Regions from separate parts of the Sinorhizobium sp. GQ132 genome, predicted to be linked through region 1. Evidence: predicted binding sites of a transcription regulator. Region 1 holds the regulator's gene; the other holds the start of a gene.

Region 1 (5,882 bases):
CTACATGATGCTGATCGTGCTCGTGCTGTCGCTGCCGATCGGCGTCGCTGCCTCCATCTATCTCGAGGAGTTCGCGCCGAAAAACCGGCTGACGGACCTGATCGAGGTGAACATCAACAACCTGGCGGCCGTACCTTCCATCGTCTACGGCCTCCTCGGGCTTGCCGTCTTCATCAACTTCGCGGGCATGCCGCGCTCGGCAGCACTCGTCGGCGCCTTCGTGCTGACGCTGATGACGCTACCCACCATCATCATCGCTACCCGGGCGGCCCTGAAGGCAGTGCCGCCGTCGATCCGCTCCGCCGCACTCGGCCTGGGCGCATCGAAGATGCAGACCATCTTCCATCACGTGCTGCCGCTTGCCATGCCCGGCATCCTGACCGGCACGATCATCGGCCTCGCCCATGCGCTGGGCGAAACGGCGCCGCTGCTTCTGATCGGCATGGTCGCCTTCGTGGTCGATTTTCCGGGGTCGCCGCTGGAGCCATCCACGGCGCTGCCGGTGCAGATCTACATGTGGGCGAACGAGGCAGAACGTGCCTTCGTCGAGCGTACGTCCGGAGCGATCATCATTCTCCTGATCTTTCTCATCTTCATGAATCTCGGCGCAATTCTCTTGCGGCGTCGCTTTGAGCGTCGCTGGTAGTGGGGTAAGGACTATGAACATCATGTCGGAAGCTGCAGTCGAAAAGGCTCTTGAGCAGAAAATGAATACGGTGCCTTACAAGATGATCGGCAACGATGTGTCGGTCTATTACGGCGAAAAGCGTGCGCTCTTCGACGTCAACCTCAATATCCGCGAGAACACGGTCACGGCGCTGATCGGTCCGTCCGGGTGCGGCAAATCGACGTTTCTGCGCACCTTGAACCGCATGAACGACACGATCGAGAACTGCCGCGTAACGGGCAAGATCACGCTCGACGAGGACGATATCTACGATCCGTCGATCGACGTGGTGGAATTGCGTGCCCGCGTCGGCATGGTGTTCCAGAAACCCAATCCGTTCCCGAAGTCGATCTACGACAATGTCTCCTACGGCCCGCGCATCCATGGCCTGGCACGCACCAAGACCGAACTCGACGAGATCGTGGAAACGAGCCTGCAGAAGGCCGGGCTCTGGAACGAGGTGAAGGATCGGCTGCAGGAGCCGGGCACCGGACTTTCCGGCGGCCAGCAGCAGCGCCTCTGCATCGCCCGCGCCGTTGCCGTCAGCCCGGAAGTCATTCTGATGGACGAGCCCTGCTCGGCGCTCGATCCGATCGCGACCGCGAAAGTCGAGGAACTCATCCACGAATTGCGGGCGAATTTCACGATCGTGATCGTCACCCACTCGATGCAGCAGGCGGCGCGCGTGTCGCAGCGCACGGCCATGTTCCATCTCGGCAATCTCGTCGAGGAGAACGATACCGATAAAATGTTCACCAACCCGGACGATCAGCGCACCCAGGACTACATCATGGGCCGCTTCGGCTGATGGCCGGAGAGGGGCGGCGCTTTTCCGTCCCTCCCGGTCAAGACCGAACGAGGCCCATTCAGAACAGCGCGTCCCCCGAGGAAACGAATATGTCTCACGCACACATCATGTCCGCCTTCGACGAAGAGTTGAAGTATCTCACGCGCCGCATCTCCGAGATGGGCGGTCTTGCCGAGCAGATGGTCGCGGACTCCGTCCGTGCGCTCGTCAATTCCGATCTCGCCCTGGCCCAGAAGGTGATTTCCGACGACACCATTCTGGACGACGCGGAACGGCAGATCGGCGAAAAGGCGATCGTCACCATTGCCAAACGCCAGCCCATGGCCTCGGATCTTCGGGAGATCATGGGTTCGATCCGCATCGCCGCGGACCTGGAGCGCGTGGGCGACCTCGGCAAGAACACCGCAAAGCGGGTGATTGCCGTGGCCGGTTCAGGCATACCGCGCAAGCTTGCGCGCGGCCTCGAACACCTGGCTGAGCTCGCGCTCGTTCAGTTGAAGGAAGTCCTGGACGTCTACGCGTCCCGTTCGCCGGAAAAGGCGAACAGCATTCGCGAACGCGATGAAGAGATCGATGCGATCTACACGTCCCTGTTCCGGGAACTGCTGACCTATATGATGGAAGATCCGCGCAACATCACGCCGTGCACGCATCTTCTTTTCTGCGCCAAGAACATCGAGCGTATCGGCGATCACGCGACCAATATCGCCGAAACGATCTACTATATGGCGACAGGCGCCCAGCCGCAGGGCGAACGGCCGAAGGACGACATGACGTCGACATTGGGTTCCGTGACGGACTGAGATCGCCCGGCAGCCGGTGCCTATGCAGAATTTGTTCCGGCCGCCTTGGCGCGGCCTACCACCGTGCGCGGCGGCATGACGGCTGTCGTGCGTAGGAAGGAGTCCTACTGAATGTTGCCGAAGATTGCCGTAGTCGAAGACGAGGAAGCCCTGAGCGTTCTCCTGCGCTACAATCTCGAGGCGGAAGGCTTCGAGGTCGATACGATCCTTCGCGGCGACGAGGCGGAGATCCGCCTGCAGGAGCGCCTGCCCGACCTTCTCATCCTCGATTGGATGCTGCCCGGGGTTTCCGGTATCGAGCTCTGCCGCAGGCTGCGCCAGCGGCCGGAAACGGAGCGCCTGCCGATCATCATGCTGACCGCGCGCGGCGAGGAAAGCGAGCGCGTGCGGGGCCTTGCCACCGGCGCCGACGATTACGTCGTCAAGCCCTTCTCGACGCCGGAACTGATGGCGAGGGTCAAGGCGATGCTCAGGCGCGCCAAGCCCGAAGTTCTGTCGACGCTCCTGCGCTGCGGCGATATCGAGCTCGACCGGGAGACGCACCGCGTCCACCGACGCAGTCGCGAAGTGCGCCTTGGCCCGACGGAGTTCCGGCTGCTGGAATTTCTAATGTCCTCACCGGGGCGCGTCTTCTCTCGTTCACAGCTCCTGGACGGTGTCTGGGGACACGACATCTATGTCGACGAACGGACCGTGGACGTTCATGTCGGGCGGCTGCGCAAGGCACTGAACTTTTCCAACATGCCGGACGTCATCCGGACGGTGCGCGGCGCTGGCTATTCGCTGGAGAGCTGAGGCCGAAGGTCGCTGGCGCCCGTGCCGGCTTGCGGCATGGCAAAGAAAAAGGGGCCTTTCCGGCCCCGATTTTCGTCGTGCATCCAGAGCGGGATGAGCAAGGCGCCTCAGCGCATGCGCCGGCGCTCGGCGGAGGGCTGGTAGGCCAGCCGGGCATGGAAGGTGCAATAGGGAGAGGCTTCCGGGGAGTCGTTGCCGCAGAAGTGGAACTCTTCCTTGAGCGGGTCGCCGATCGGCCACTTGCAGGTGCGTTCGGTAAGCTCCGTGAGCTCCAGCCGCCGCGACATCGGCAGGACGATGTTCCTGTCGATCTGCAGCTCCTGGTCCATTTCCAGGTCGACTGCGAGCTCTTCCTTGAGCGCGGTCGCACCGGCCGTGCGGGTCACGGTGCGGGTTACGGAACGCGCAGCATAGTTCGGCGCGCGCGGGGCAGACGTCGCCCGTTTGGGCCGGGCTGCAGCGGTCGTGCTTCCTCCGGCCTTGGCGCGCCCGGGCAGGCTCAGCCGATGAACCTTTCCGATGACCGCGTTGCGGCTGACGCCGCCCAACTGCGCCGCGATCTGGCTGGCGCTCAAGCCCTCCGACCACAGCTTCTTCAGTTTCTCGACCCGCTCGTCAGTCCAGTTCATCTCTGCACTCCCCGTTCTCGGCGTTGGGATGGCGGAATCCGTCACCGCTCTCCGGGAAAAACCCGAAGATTCAACGCGATAATACTTTTGGTGACTAGGTCCGCCGCATGCGTCTAGTAATTGAATGTTAACCTACCGGCAGGGTGACTCCGTGGCAAGAGTCGCCGGAATCGCGCCGAATCGATTTCGCGGTTTTCCCCAACTTGCTGTCGGAGCGTTGCATTTTTGCAAGTCCCAGAGTGTGATTTTTTCGCGCTTCGGAATCGGCATCCGCAAAGCGCCTGCAAACCTTGGTTTTGTTGACATCGCGGTGCGAAATGGGAATAGTGCCTGTCGCCGCCGCAAGGCGGCATTTTTGATTTTTATCGGGCCGAATGGTCCGTGCCGCCGGAATGAAGGAGAGCTCGACATGGCCGCAACCACGCCGCTTTACGACACCTATCTGCGCGCGCCGTTGCGTTTCGAGCGAGGTGAAGGCGTTTGGCTGATCGCCGAAGACGGCACGCGCTATCTCGATTTCGCTGCCGGTGTCGCCGTGAACTCGCTCGGCCATGCCCATCCTCATCTCGTCGAGGCGCTGAAGGCGCAGGCCGACAAGGTCTGGCATCTGTCCAATCTCTACGAGATTTCGGGGCAGGAAAGCCTTGCACGGAGGCTGACCCAGGTGACCTTCGCCGATCGGGTGTTCTTCACCAATTCGGGTGCGGAAGCGCTCGAATGTGCGATCAAGACGGCGCGGCGCTATCATTTCGCCAAGGGGCACGTCGAGAAGTTCCACGTCATCACCTTCGAAGGTGCTTTCCACGGCCGCACGCTCGCAACGATTGCCGCCGGCGGACAGCAGAAATACATCGAGGGCTTCGGGCCGAAGGCGCCGGGCTTCTATCAGGTCCCCTTCGGCGATATCGCGGCGGTCAAGAACGCGATCAATGAAGAAACCGCGGCGATCCTCGTCGAGCCGATCCAGGGCGAGGGCGGCATTCGGTCGGCATCGAAGGAATTCATGCAGGGGCTGCGCGAACTTTGCGACGAGTTCGGCCTGCTTCTGATCCTCGACGAGGTACAGTCCGGTGTCGGCCGGACCGGCAAGCTCTTCGCTCATGAATGGGCGGGCATCAAGCCGGATATCATGGCCGTAGCCAAGGGCATCGGCGGCGGCTTCCCGCTCGGCGCTTGCCTCGCGACGGAAGCGGCGGCCGCCGGCATGGTGGCGGGCACGCACGGTTCGACCTATGGCGGCAACCCGCTCGCAATGGCGGTCGGAAATGCCGTGCTCGACGTCGTTCTCGCCGAAGGCTTCCTCGATCAGGTGCGCGAGGTGGCTCTCGTCTTCCGTCAGGGGCTCGCCTCGCTGAAGGATCGTTTTCCGGACGTGATCGAGGAAATCCGCGGCGACGGGCTGATGCTCGGCATCAAGGCCAAGGTGCCCTCCGCGGACCTTTTGAAGGCGATCCGCGCCGAGAAACTGCTCGTCGTCCCGGCCGGCGAAAACGTGCTGCGCCTGTTGCCGCCGCTGATCACCACCGCGGCCGAGGCGCGCGAAGGACTGGCACGGCTCGAACGCGCCGCGGAGGCGGTGAGTGGCAAGAGCGGCAACGCCGCGGCTTGAATGCCCCGACGTTTCGGATCGATCCGGCCCGGGCGGGGCCGATAAACGGATTCTACGACAGGAAACAAGGCAGTATGACCAGACACTTCCTCGATCTCTCGGCCATGACGGCCACCGACCTCAGGACCATCATCGACGATGCCCGCGTCCGCAAGTCGGCGACCAAGGCAGGGACTGCCGAGAAGCCGCTTGCCGGCAAGATGCTCGCGATGATCTTCGAGAAGCCGTCCACCCGCACGCGTGTTTCCTTCGATGTCGGCATGCGCCAGCTCGGCGGCGAGACGCTGTTTCTGTCGGGTACGGAAATGCAGCTCGGCCGGGCGGAGACGATCGGCGATACGGCGAAGGTCCTGTCGCGCTATGTCGACGCGATCATGATCCGCACGACCGATCACCGCCGGCTTCTTGAAATGGCGGAGCATGCGACCGTGCCGGTCATCAACGGGCTCACCGACGATACGCACCCGTGCCAGATCATGGCCGATATCATGACTTTCGAGGAGCACCGGGGACCGGTCAAGGGCAAGACGATCGCCTGGACCGGCGACGGCAACAACGTGCTTCACTCCCT
Region 2 (5,882 bases), 330 kb from region 1:
CCGCCTAGGGCGGCGGGCGGGCCGTCGCCGAAGGAGAATTTGAATAGATGCGCCGAACCAAGGCCGACGCCGAGGCCACAAGACAGAAGATCCTGTGTGCCGCCGAGCGGATGTTCTACAAGAAGGGCGTTCCCAATACGACGCTCGAGGAAGTGGCGAAGGAGGCAGGCGTCACCCGCGGCGCCATCTACTGGCATTTCGCCAACAAGACGGATCTCTTCCTCGCCCTTTACGAGGCCGTGCCGCTGCCTCACGAAGACATGATCGCACGCGAGATCGAAACGGAAGCCTTCGACACGCTCGCCATCGTCGAGAGCGCGACCAGCGACTGGTTGACGACCCTGGCCGCGGACGAGCAGCGGCAGCGCATTCTCGCGATCATGCTGCGCTGCGACTACGACAATGACATGTCCGCCGTTCTCGTGCGCCAGCGCGAGATCGAGGAGCGCCACGATGCCCTTCTGGAGCTTGCCTTCGCCCGGGCATTGGAAAGGGGCCAGTTGCAGGAGCACTGGGCGCCGCCGACCGCGGCACGGACCCTGCGCTGGATGATGATGGGGCTTTGTACCGAATGGCTGCTGTTCGGCCGTCGCTTCGACCTCGTGGCCCAGGGGAGCGAAGCGCTCCAGTCTCTCTTTGCGGGCTTCCGGCGGATGCCGGCGCGCGGCGATACCTCCCCACACCTCGGCCCTGGAGCGGGATAAGGATAAGAGCGGGATGAGGACAAACGTGTGCGGTTTCCGCCCGCATCCCGCGTCTCAACTTCGTGGAACCGATCACGGTGGTGTTTCTAGGTCGACCCGACCCAAAAGCATGGTGATCTAGCTGAGCACTTTGCGCATATCGACCGAGGTCGGGCGGGTGAAGCCTGGATGGGCGGTTCGCGCCGTCTCCACGAAGCCCAAAGCCGCAAAAGCGGCCTGGTTCCCGGTGAGCTCGATGCGTGTCTGAAGCCTCAGCGCAGGCAGGCCCAGACCACGCGCCGTTTCCTCGGCGGCGGCGATGAGCATCCGTCCTACTCCCTTTCCCTGGAAGCCGGGAGCGACGGCGAGTTTGCCGATATAGAGACAGTCCGCTTCCGGCTTGCAGAAGATGCAGCCCAGGAGCTCACGCCCGGCGACGGCCACGAAGGCGATCTCGTCCCTTGCTTTCCGGTTAAGGGACGCCGCAGTCAGCGCATGGGCCGAGGAGGGCGGATCGATGCGGCCGTCCATATAGGCGAAGGACGCACGGATCAGCGACAGCAACTCCTCGTAACGATCGAAGCTGGCGCCGATGCGAACCGTCTCCATGGCGTCCTCAACGCGTGCCGCGCCGATAGCGGATCGTGTCGAACCGGGCGGCGAGCGCATCGTAGAGCAGCAGACGGCCGACCAGCGGCTCGCCGATGCCGGTGACGAGCTTGATCGCTTCCATCGCCTGCAGCGTGCCGATGACGCCGGTGAGCGCGCCCAGGACGCCGGCTTCGGCGCAGCTCGGCACGGTTCCCGGCGGTGGCGGCTCCGGGAAGAGATCGCGGTAGGAGGGGTTCGGGTGCCCCTCGGCATCGGTCTCGTAGGGCTTCAGCACGGTGACCGAGCCGTCGAAGCGTCCGACGGCACCGGTGACGAGCGCCACGCCTGCCGCCGCGGCCGTATCGGCGGCGAGATAACGCGTATCGAAATTATCCGACCCGTCGACGACGAGATCGTATTGGCGCATGAGCGCATCTGCATTTTCGGGGTCCAGCCTGAGCGCGTGCGCCACGACCTTCACATGCGGATTGAGGGCGTCGATCGCCGCGGCGGCGCTCTCGACCTTCGGCCGCCCGATATCGGCGGTGGCGTGGATCACCTGACGCTGCAGGTTCGACAACGAGACCACGTCATCGTCGACGACCCCGAGCGTGCCGACACCGGCGGCCGCGAGATATTGCAGAGCCGGCGCGCCGAGCCCGCCCGCGCCGATGACGAGCACGCGCGCGGCCTTGAGTTTCTGCTGCCCCGGGCCGCCGATCTCCGGCAGCACGATGTGGCGTGCGTAGCGCGCGATCTCCGAAGGAGCGAGCGTCGCATCGGTCGTCATTAGCGTCTCCATTTAATTTTCGCGGACGGCGCTCTATGTCACCCGGAAACGCGGCCGTTTGCAACGGCCAGATATTGAGCCCGCTCGCCAAGGGCGTCGAACATCGCCCGGTCGGTGCCCGTCATGAAGGCCTGGCCGCCCAGCCCATCGACCAGATCGAAGAGGGCGGCACGGCGTCCCCGGTCGAGATGGGCGGCGATTTCGTCGAGCAGCAACACCGGGGCGTGGCCGGTCATGTCCCCGACGAGCCGTGCATGCGCGAGAACCAGACCGACGAGCAGCGCCTTCTGCTCGCCGGTCGAACAACGCTCTGCCTCCATGTCCTTTTCCTGGTGGCGGATCAGGAGATCGGTGCGGTGCGGCCCGTCGAGCGTGCGGCCGGCGGCCGCATCGCGGGCACGGCCTTCGGCGAGCATTGCCAGATAGCGCTCTTCGAGTTCAAAGGCGGGAATACCTGCACAGTCATCGAGAAAGCCGGCGAGCGACAGGCTTGCGGACGGAAAGGTCCCATCGATCCGGCTTCGCTCGACGAGGGCCGAGAGCAGGCCGAGCATCTCCTGACGGGCGAGCGCCATGGAGATGCCGAGCCCGGCCATTTCGCGCTCGATGGCCGACAGCCATGCGGGATCGGGCCGGAATTCCGAGAGTAACCGGTTGCGGCTGCGCATGGCGCGCTCGAACTCGCTGGCGCGCCGGCCGTGCCCGGGATCGAGCGACAGTACCAGCCGGTCGAGAAAGCGCCTGCGGTCGGCGGAAGGGCCGGTGAAGAGGCCATCCATCGCCGGCGTGAGCCAGAGCACCCGGAGGTGATCGGTGAGTTCGTCGACCGTGCGGGCCACAGTGCCGTTGAGTCTGAGGCGCCGTGATTGCCCCTCCTCGGTCCCTTGAGTACCGGTGCCGATCTCCACCGAACCTTCCATGCCGTCGACGGCGGCGAAGATCGAGAAACCATCGGCGGCGCCGACGCGGGCGATATCCGCATAGGCAGCGCGCCTCAAGCCGCGCCCGGGCGAAAGAAGGGAGACCGCCTCCATCAGATTGGTTTTACCCGCGCCGTTCTCGCCGGTCAGCACCACATGGCGCTGGTCGAGGTCGAGCGCCAGCGTTGCATAGTTGCGAAAGTCGCTCAGTTTCAGGCGTGTGAGAAAGACCTTGTGGGGCATTGCGGGTCCGCATTCGACGTTGCTGTCAGGTAGGATGAAAGCCGGGCCAAGGCAAGGCGGAAAGGGCGTTTCGTCTGCCTCTCCCCGGCCCGCGGCGATTCCGTATCCGGGCTGCGCATTTCCGCCCAATCGCCTGTGGGAAAGCCCTTTTTTTCGGCCGCACCGGAACTTTCCCCGAACGCGCAAGTACAATATGACAACTGCGTGACAATCGACAGTTGGATGGATCCCTGATGCTCGGCCTGTTTCGCAAGCTCCTCCCCCGGGAAGACCGTTTCTTCGACCTCTTCGCCGACCATTCGCGCGCCGTCATGGGTGCGGCGGAGGCGCTGAACGCGCTGCTTGCCGGCGGTCCTGACATCGAAAGCCATTGCGACCGCATCGTCGCGCTCGAGAACGAGGCCGACGAGATCACCCGCGAGGTTCTGCTGGCGGTCCGCCGCAGCTTCATCACCCCCTTCGACCGCGGCGACATCAAGGATCTCATCCAGTCGATGGACGATGCGATCGACATGATGCACAAGACGGTGAAAACGATCCGGCTCTACGAACAGAAGAGCTTCGACCCCGGCATGCAGGCCATGGGCGCGGCGGTCGTCGAGGCCGCCCATCTGGTCGCCGAGGCCATCCCGCTCCTCAGTCGCATCGGCGCCAATGCCCATCGCCTCGGCGCCATCGCCGAGGAAGTGACGCATGTCGAGGATAGATCCGACCAGCTCCACGAGCAGGGCCTGAAGGATCTCTTCCAGCGCCACGGCGCTTCCAACCCCATGGCCTATATCATCGGCAGCGAGATCTACGGCGAACTGGAAAGGGTCGTCGACCGCTTCGAGGACGTGGCAAACGAAATCAGCGGCATCGTGATCGAGAACGTCTGATGGATGCGACGCTCGCCTTCCCGCTGCTCGTGGGGCTCATTGCCGTCGCGCTTTTCTTCGACTTCCTCAACGGCTTGCACGATGCGGCCAATTCGATCGCGACCATCGTTTCGACTCGCGTGCTCCGGCCGCAATATGCTGTTTTCTGGGCGGCGTTCTTCAACTTCATAGCCTTCCTCTTCTTCGGACTGCACGTCGCCGAAACGCTTGGAACGGGCATCATCGATCCGGGTATCGTCACGCCGCAGGTGATCTTCGCGGCGCTGATGGGCGCAATCACCTGGAACATCGTCACCTGGGTCTTCGGCATCCCGTCGAGTTCCTCGCACGCGCTCATCGGCGGCCTCGTCGGTGCCGGGCTGGCCAAGACCGGTTTCAGCTCGATCGTCTGGCAAGGACTCCTGAAGACGGCCGGCGCCATCGTCATGTCGCCGGGCATCGGCTTCGTTCTGGCACTGCTGTTGATCCTGATCGTCTCCTGGGTCTTCGTCCGCCAGACGCCCTTCGCCGTCGACAGCACCTTCCGGGTGCTGCAATTCGTTTCGGCTTCCCTCTATTCGCTCGGCCATGGCGGCAACGATGCGCAGAAGACCATGGGCATCATTGCCGTGCTTCTCTTCTCGCAGGGCTATCTCGGCTCGGAATTCTACGTGCCCTTCTGGGTGGTCATCACATGCCAGGCGGCGATCGCGCTCGGCACGCTCTTCGGCGGCTGGAGGATCGTCCACACGATGGGCTCGAAGATCACCAAGCTCAACCCGATGCAGGGCTTCTGCGCGGAGACGGGCGGTGCCATCACGCTGTTCGCGGCGACCTGGCTCGGCATTCCGGTTTCGACCACCCACACGATCACCGGCGCGATCATCGGCGTCGGCGCGGCGAGGCGGGTATCGGCGGTGCGGTGGGGGCTCGCCGGCAACATCGTCGTCGCGTGGGTGATCACCATGCCGGCGGCAGCGTTGATCTCGGCGCTCTGCTATTTCGCAGTGGACCTCATCGCCTGACGCTTTCGCGAGGCACCCCGTTGGCATTGCCGTCGGCGGGGAGTATATTCCCGCTATCTAATAGCATTGCATTCGGAGGAGAGTGAAACTTCCATCGTATCTGGGGAGGAAACGATGACGGACGTCGAGTGGACGATCAAGGGCCGCGAATTCATCCATTGCAACTGCGCCTATGGCTGCCCGTGCCAGTTCAACGCACTGCCTACAGAGGGGAATTGCCGCGCGATCGGGGTCGTCGATATCGACGAGGGACACCATGGCGACACCCGGCTCGACGGCTTGAGGTGCGGCATGATCGTATCCTGGCCCGGTGCCATTCACGAGGGCAGGGGCGCGGTGGTTCCGATCATCGACGAGCGTGCCTCCGACAAGCAGCGGGAGGCGCTGCTACGGATCATGAGCGGCCAGGACACCGAGCCCGGCGCCACCTTCTTCCAGGTGTTCGCGACGACTTTCGAGACCTTCCACGAACCGGTTTTCGCGCCGATCGATTTCGAGATCGACGTCGAAAGGCGCTCGGCGCGCGTTAACATTCCGGGATGGATGGAGGCTCGCGGCGAGCCGATCGTCAATCCGGTGACCGGTGAGGAGCACCACGCCCGCATCAACCTTCCGCACGGCTTCGAATACGACCGCTGCGAGGTGGGGCGCGGCTGGGCCGAGACGAGCGGGCCGCTGGCGGTTTCGCTCGCGGATTCGCACGCCCACTTCGCCAATCTGCACATGACCGGAAGCGGCGTGGTTCACTGACGTCATGCCGGCCGACACCGCGC

What was found. The regulator PhoB, encoded in region 1, activates phosphate uptake and scavenging genes when phosphate is short. The targets are predictions, from matches to a motif close to TGTCATNNANCTGTCAT.
Region 2: AC6CIG_RS13655 (DUF47 domain-containing protein) is a predicted target of PhoB. The motif match lies at 3,421-3,437, and genes of this name have one in related genera.

What each region holds. Positions count from the first base shown of each region.
Region 1 covers NZ_JCAXDX010000004.1:79,630-85,511, reverse strand. The annotation lists gene pstA (phosphate ABC transporter permease PstA) at 1-646, shown strand, start outside; gene pstB (phosphate ABC transporter ATP-binding protein PstB) at 660-1,475, shown strand; gene phoU (phosphate signaling complex protein PhoU) at 1,565-2,278, shown strand; gene phoB (phosphate regulon transcriptional regulator PhoB) at 2,390-3,073, shown strand; gene AC6CIG_RS12095 (GcrA family cell cycle regulator) at 3,181-3,702, opposite strand; gene AC6CIG_RS12090 (aspartate aminotransferase family protein) at 4,112-5,311, shown strand; gene argF (ornithine carbamoyltransferase) at 5,386-5,882, shown strand, end outside.
Region 2 covers NZ_JCAXDX010000004.1:407,550-413,431, forward strand. The annotation lists gene AC6CIG_RS13635 (TetR family transcriptional regulator) at 48-704, shown strand; gene AC6CIG_RS13640 (GNAT family N-acetyltransferase) at 822-1,292, opposite strand; gene AC6CIG_RS13645 (molybdopterin-synthase adenylyltransferase MoeB) at 1,300-2,076, opposite strand; gene recF (DNA replication/repair protein RecF) at 2,103-3,227, opposite strand; gene AC6CIG_RS13655 (DUF47 domain-containing protein) at 3,461-4,105, shown strand; gene AC6CIG_RS13660 (inorganic phosphate transporter) at 4,105-5,109, shown strand; gene AC6CIG_RS13665 (DUF1326 domain-containing protein) at 5,224-5,859, shown strand; gene AC6CIG_RS13670 (copper chaperone) at 5,864-5,882, shown strand, end outside.